Regions from separate parts of the Provencibacterium massiliense genome, predicted to be linked through region 1. Evidence: a T-box and tRNA genes for the amino acid it is inferred to sense, from the RefSeq annotation. Region 1 holds a T-box; the other holds one or more tRNA genes.
What was found. The T-box of region 1 lies ahead of tyrS (tyrosine--tRNA ligase). A T-box ahead of a tRNA ligase gene usually reads a tRNA of that ligase, here a tRNA-Tyr.

Region 1 (3,408 bases):
TCCAAAACCAGGCCCAGCTCGCCCATATGCAAAATCACCTTGGTTCCAGCCTGCGGCTGGAAAACGATTTGACCCTGAGCGGCAGCTGGACCTCGCCCGGGGCCTTCACCGGCGTTTTCGACGGGGGCGGACATACGATCAGCGGGCTGGGTTCCACCACCGGCGGATTGTTCAGTGTTGTCAGCGGGTCGGACGCACGGGTGAAAAATGTTACCATAAACCAGCCAGTGATCAGCGCCTCCTACTATATGCAGGCGCCGAACAAAACGCACAACTATGCTGCGGGAGGCATTGTCAACCGGCTTTCGTCCGGCGCGCAGCTTCTGGACTGCACCGTGAGCGGGGCCGACATCATCGTCGACGGGGCAAACAGTTCCTATGGCGAGACCTTCAGCACCGTCGGCGCGGTTGCCGGTTGGGCGGAATACTCCAGCCTCCTGCGCTGCAAGGCGGTGGGCGGGACGGTTGCGGGCACATCGAAGAGCCAGACCTATCTGGGCGGAATTGTGGGACTGAGCTATGATTGCACTTTTGCCGAATGCCTCTCCTCGGCGGGTTTTGGTGCCAGTACGGGTCCGAACGGGATTGCCACAGGTGGTATTGTCGGCGCTGAATATTATGCCTCCACCCTCAATATCTTTCAAAACTGTCACTGGACCAACCCGGCCGGGGCGATCGGCTGGGGCTTAGGGGGCAGTGTGAACGTCGTCCCCAATACCGGTGAGAGCTTCGGCAATTCCCAGGTTGCCTCGATCGGGTGATCAGGCTCCCTCAACCGGGGAAACCATGCTTGACAAATCGAAACGGGTGGGGTATACTGGCTCTCGTAAATGTTCATACCAAAAGGCTGAGAAGAAAAGAAGTAGTCCCCAGTGCCGAATTTTCAGAGAGTGCGCGGCCGGTGCAAGCGCATAAAGGAGGCGGGGATGAATACATTTCGGAGCCGCCGTCTGAAAAAGAGTAGGACCGTGCCGGGTGCGCCCGTTAAAGCGCGGGGGTATGTCAGTACCCATGAGGTTCTTACCGCCTGCTGAAACCACTGGGGGCGGGGAACAAATAGAGGTGGTACCGCGAGTTTATTCGCCCTCTGCTCGAACGAAAGTCCGGGCAGGGGGCTTTTCCGTTTTGATGCGATAAAGCGTCCGGCTCCGGGAAAACCAGAAACAGGAAAGGAACAAGAGCATGAAGATTTTTGAAGAACTGGAGCGGCGCGGCCTGATCGCGCAGATGACCCATCCCGAACTGATCCAGCAGCGGCTGGACAACGAACAGGTGACCTTCTACGTCGGCTATGACGCCACCGCCGACAGCCTGCATGTCGGACACTTTTTGCAGCTGATCACCATGGCGCGCCTCCAAAGGGCGGGCCACACCCCCATCGTGCTGCTGGGTACCGGCACCACCATGGTGGGCGACCCCACCGGAAAGACCGACATGCGCAAGATGTTAACGGTCGAGCAGATCGACCACAACGCCATGTGCTTCCAGCGCCAGATGTCCAAATTCCTCGACTTCGGCGAGCCGGGTGAGCCGGGCAAGGCGTTCATCGCCCGCAACGGGGACTGGCTCAAGAAGCTCAACTACATCGAGTTTCTGCGGGACGTGGGGGTGCATTTCTCGGTCAACAAAATGCTCACCGCCGAGTGCTTCCGCTCGCGCATGGAGAAGGGCCTTTCTTTCCTCGAATTCAACTACATGCTCATGCAGAGCTACGACTTCCTGCACCTCTACCGCACCTATAACTGCAAGATGGAGCTGGGCGGGGACGACCAGTGGTCGAACATCATCGGCGGCGTGGAGCTGGTGCGCCGGGCCGAGGGGCAGGAGGTCAGCGGCATGACCTTCACCCTGCTGACCACCAAGGAAGGCAAGAAGATGGGCAAGACCGAAAACGGCGCGGTCTGGCTCGATCCCGAAAAGACCAGTCCTTACGAGTTCTTCCAGTACTGGCGCAACATCGACGATGCGGACGTTGTCAAGTGCCTCAAGCTCCTGACCTTCCTGCCCATCGAGGAGATCGAGGCGATGGAGAGCTGGGAGGGCGCGCAGCTGAATAAGGCCAAGGAAATCCTCGCCCACGAGGTGACCGCCATGGTGCACTCCAAGGAAGAGGCGGATAAGGCGCTCGAAGCGTCCAAGGCGCTCTTTTCTCAGGGGACCGACAGCGCGCACATGCCCACCACCGAGATTGAAGCCAGCAGCTTCCAGGACGGCAAGCTGCCGGTGCTTGATTTGCTGCTGGCCTGCGGGCTGGTCCCCTCCAAGGGGGAGGGCCGCAGGCTCATCCAGCAGGGGGGCTGCACCATCGCCGAGCAGAAGGTCACCGATGCGAACGCCATGGTCAGCGAAGAGGACTTTGCCGGCGGCGCCCTGATCATCAAAAAGGGCAAGAAGGTCTTCCACAAGGCTGTGCTGAAAAAATAAAAGAGATAAAAAGTGCCCGGGCCGCAAGGCCCGGGCACTTTTTGAGAGTACAAAAGACCGTTAGTATAGGTTACTAACGGTCGTCTTTTTGCTGTTTTTTAAAAGGAGCGGCAGGTTTTTAACCCACCCCTTCCGAATTTATCCTAATTATATCCTGTTTTGGAACGGATTTCAAGTCAAAACGGCTTTTTTCGCCGAATCCCTCACAATGGAAGACCGAAAGCAACCTATGCTACAGGTCTTTTTTGAGGAGGACGAAAGCATGAAAAGAAAGCTGTTGGCCATCATCCTGGCCGCGTTGGCACTCTGTATGCTGGGCGGCTTTACGCTAGGGGGAAGGGGGGCGCGCAGCATTCCTGCGGGAATGCAGCTATCGGCTGACGCCGATGGCGCGTCTCACGGGGGGAATCATCCCCCCGTGGGCCCCCTAACTCTCCGAGGGGGACAGGAGGAGCTGGAAGTTTTTGAACAAAATATTTCCGCATTCATTACCGCCGGGGACCGCGAGGCCCTGAAAGAAATCTACACCGCGATGTATGAGGCCGGGGAGCTGACGGCCGGGGAATATGCCCTCGCGAAGCGGTGGGACTGGATCATCCCAGAGAGCGAGCGGATACCGCTCGACGACTTCGAGATCGATGTTGCGGGCATTCGCACCGGGACGGGCTGGGAGAGCGGATACAGCGGGGGCGGAGTGCGATGAACCGCCGCCTTTGCATCCTCGCGCTCGCGCTGTCGCTGACGGCGGGGCTCTGCCTGCCCGCCGGGGCGACGCTCGGCGAGAGCGGGGGCTTCGATTACGGGCCCGCCCCGGTCCCCGAGGGGAGAACGGCCCGGGCGGCGCTGTTCTCCGCCGGGGCGGAGACGGAAGCGATCACCGTCAAGCTGGGCAACAACAATCCGGACCTGATCACCGGCTTCACCGTCGCCGCCGCCCCGGCGGGCGGTGGCGCGGCCCTCTATGGCGTGCGGCAGGGGGCGGGC
Region 2 (3,408 bases), 1.8 Mb from region 1:
CGCGATCGCCGACTGGGCGCTGGGCGGCAACACCATGCAGGGGGTCGACAATTCCCTCTTCTTTTATAACCCCTACAGCCCCCGGTGCGCAAACTATTTCCCGCCCGGCGGGGCCGGGGTGATCCACAACCGGATCAACCAGCACTGTTTTTACGTTCCAACAGAAAAATATGCCAGCACCTGACGGTGCCTATTTCGGCGGGCCGCCCGCCGTCAAGAGGCGGCGGCCGCGGCGGCATGCGTTACATAAGGCCGCGGCCGATGGAGAATAAGATGGACCAAACTACCTCTATGCCACAGCAAACCTTTACCGGATACCCCATTACGCCCTGCGTCACGCCCGAGTGTGTGCGCGCGCTGAACCTCCCGCCGCTGGCGGGCGATACCTATGCCGGCGCGGCGCCGGTACCCTCGACCTCGAACATCGGCGCCTTCCAGGGAATGGCGGGCGGGCAAACCCTGGCGCAGGGCGGGATGGTTCCCCAGTCCACCGCCATGCTGCAGAGCAGCACGCCCATTACCCCGATGAACCAGCCCATGCCGCTGACGGTGGAGAACCTGATGTATCTCAACGGCTATCTGCGCACCCAGATCGGGCGCAAGGTGACGGTGGAATTTTTAGTGGGAACCAGTACCATTGTGGATCGCACGGGTATCTTGCTCGAGGTCGGGGCAAACTATATCCTGATCAATGAAACCGAAACCGACGACATCCTCGCGTGCGATTTCTACAACATCAAATTTGTCCGCTTCTATTATTGATGGCCGCCTCCCGGCCCGCCGGCCGGCGGGCCGGGAGAGGACCTGCCATACCGAGAAAAACAGGGAAGAAAATAGAAGAATTTGTATTGACTTATTTTTTTGTGTATGCTATCATATTATACGTCGCTGGACGGAGATCGACCTTCTGCGGCGATGAAACCATGATATGCTGGTGTAGCTCAGTTGGTAGAGCAGCTGATTTGTAATCAGCAGGTCGGGGGTTCAAGTCCGTCCACCAGCTCCACTTTCTGGCTGGACAGGCCGTCCAATTGAATATGGGAGAGTTCCCGAGTGGCCAAAGGGGGCAGACTGTAAATCTGTTGTCATCGACTTCGATGGTTCGAATCCATCCTCTCCCACCAACAAAATCTTCATTTGTCCCTTTGTGGGGTGGATGAGGATTTTTTCTTTCCCCCGTTTACACGCGAAAGTTTACGGGTATTTCGACATGGACGATTGACAAAAATACTCTCTGGCTATAATATTAGCAGGTGTTGTCCAGACGACGAATTTCTTCTAGCGAAAATTGATTCATCGGCTTGAATGGCTAGAGTCGAACAATGCGCTAATTATCCTCCCTTGTGCCACGCGTCTGGCAGACGGCAATAGAAAAAACACCCGTGGAAGGGCGGCCAGAAACTGTTCCGTGCCCTTTATCGTTTACAGGCAGCAGATTCTATCTGCTGCCTGTAAACTTTTTTATGTACTCCTCGAACGACGGTGCTTTTTCGCGCTCTCAAAAAATTTCAGCTCGCCTGATACTGCTCCATTTTCACACGAAGGCAGCGGCGGATGTCAGTCAGGCTCTGGCGGTCGAGTTGATAATAGTCCATGATCTCCGCATCGGTGTACCGGTTAATATAGGCCCAGGCGACCCGCTTTTCCCGGAAACCCAGATGGGAGAGATAGTCGCGCAGCATGACGGAATTTACAAAGTCCCCCTGTACGGCGGCCAGCCGCCCGATGACCGGCTCATCCCGGTCCGGCGGAATATAATCCAAAGAAAAACCGCTTTCAGGGCGCTTGCAGCGGTTGTATTCCCGTTTGGCCAACAGAACGTGGTCGCGCACACAGAAGAAGGCGTATTCCCAGAATTCGTAGCTCCCCTCATGGGCGGGGTAGGAGTGGAAAGCAAAGACAAAGCCTTTCCAGCCCTCCATCAGACAGTCCTCCCATTCCAGGCAGCCGTCGTAGAGCCGGCAGACCCCTTCGACAAAATGCATTCCCTCCTGTACGAGGCCGGACGGTATGTGCTTTCTCTGTTTCATTTGGCTGCCTTTCTGCGGGTCCTGCCACCAAGCTTTTGAGCTAGCTTAGCTGGATCCGGAGCTTTGAGAGGGCGTTGCCAAGTGCCCATCCAGAGTTGGTTCTTTTCGCTCCATATCACCTCGTAGCGTGCAGGTAAGGAAATACCCTGTTCGACAAGGCTACGAGTAAAATCGACCGCCTTCACCGAGCCTCCTTTGGGAAATCGGAAAGTTGACTCCCCCTTTTCATCCAAGAGGATCATTTCCCTATCATGACTGACGAGAACGCGCAGTTCCCGGGTATGTAGTTTCTCCAAAAGTTTTGCATTTAGAGAGATGTTTCCGCTTGAGTGAATATTAATACAAGGTCCGGTTCCAGGAGGTTGGGGCTGGACGAGCTCCTCGAATTCCTCCAAATTAAGCTTAATATCCTGCATGTGCAACACATCCCTTTCAGTTATTAGCTTAAGAATAGACAAAAAATTGTATAAAATCAATTAGTAATTTGTATAAAATTACATATAAATGATTGTCTGCTTTTCCACTGGTATTCGACTTTCCGGAAGTGGTACAGTAAAATGTTGACGGCATGCGAATAATATCGTGACAGCGCTGTGATCACTGTTATGGACGGCGTCCGGTTGTGCTATAATGGTATAAAAGAATGCAGATTAAAAAGGCGGTGAAGCGATGAAACAGCAATCCTTATTTGAATCCCCGGCGGCGAGCCCCCTGGCCAGCCGGCTGCGTCCGCGCAATCTCGAGGAGTTCGTCGGGCAGCGGCACCTGCTTGGGGAAGGAAAGGTGCTGCGCCAGCTGATCGAGGGGGACATGGTCTCTTCAATGATCTTCTGGGGGCCGCCCGGGGTGGGAAAGACCACCCTTGCGCGGATCATCGCCAACAAAACCAAGGCGCAGTTCATCGACTTCAGCGCGGTCACCAGCGGGATCAAGGAGATCCGGGAGGTGATGAACCAAGCGGAGAAGAGCCGGATGCTGGGGGAGAAGACGATTCTCTTCGTGGACGAGATCCACCGCTTCAACAAGGCCCAGCAGGACGCCTTCCTGCCCTTCGTGGAAAAGGGATCGATCGTCCTGATCGGCGCCACCACCGAGAATCCGTCCTTCGAGATCAACTCGGCGCTGCTCTCCCGCTGCAAGGTGTTCGTGTTGCAGGCGCTGAGCGGCGAGGAGCTCACCGAGCTGCTGCAAAACGCCCTGCGGGACGAGCGCGGCTTCGGCAAGCAACAGATCGAAATTGCGCCCGAGCTGCTTTCCATGATCGCCGCCTTTGCCAACGGGGATGCGCGGGTTGCGCTGAGCACCCTGGAGATGGTGGTCCTTAACGGCGAGCGGGAGGGCGAACGCACCGTGGTAAAGCGCGAAACGCTCGAGCAGT

Region 2: it has a tRNA-Tyr gene. The T-box ahead of tyrS (tyrosine--tRNA ligase) is inferred to sense a tRNA for this amino acid. The anticodon was not compared.

What each region holds. Positions count from the first base shown of each region.
Region 1 covers NZ_FWCH01000012.1:39,846-43,253, forward strand. The annotation lists gene B5477_RS05265 (hypothetical protein) at 1-761, shown strand, start outside; T-box leader at 841-1,091, shown strand; gene tyrS (tyrosine--tRNA ligase) at 1,183-2,424, shown strand; gene B5477_RS05275 (hypothetical protein) at 2,687-3,127, shown strand; gene B5477_RS05280 (Ig-like domain-containing protein) at 3,124-3,408, shown strand, end outside.
Region 2 covers NZ_FWCH01000012.1:1,846,622-1,850,029, reverse strand. The annotation lists gene B5477_RS13970 (cell wall hydrolase) at 1-184, shown strand, start outside; gene B5477_RS15240 (hypothetical protein) at 292-762, shown strand; tRNA gene B5477_RS13960 (tRNA-Thr) at 931-1,006, shown strand; tRNA gene B5477_RS13955 (tRNA-Tyr) at 1,040-1,124, shown strand; gene B5477_RS13950 (hypothetical protein) at 1,509-2,030, opposite strand; gene B5477_RS13945 (hypothetical protein) at 2,027-2,446, opposite strand; gene B5477_RS13940 (replication-associated recombination protein A) at 2,700-3,408, shown strand, end outside.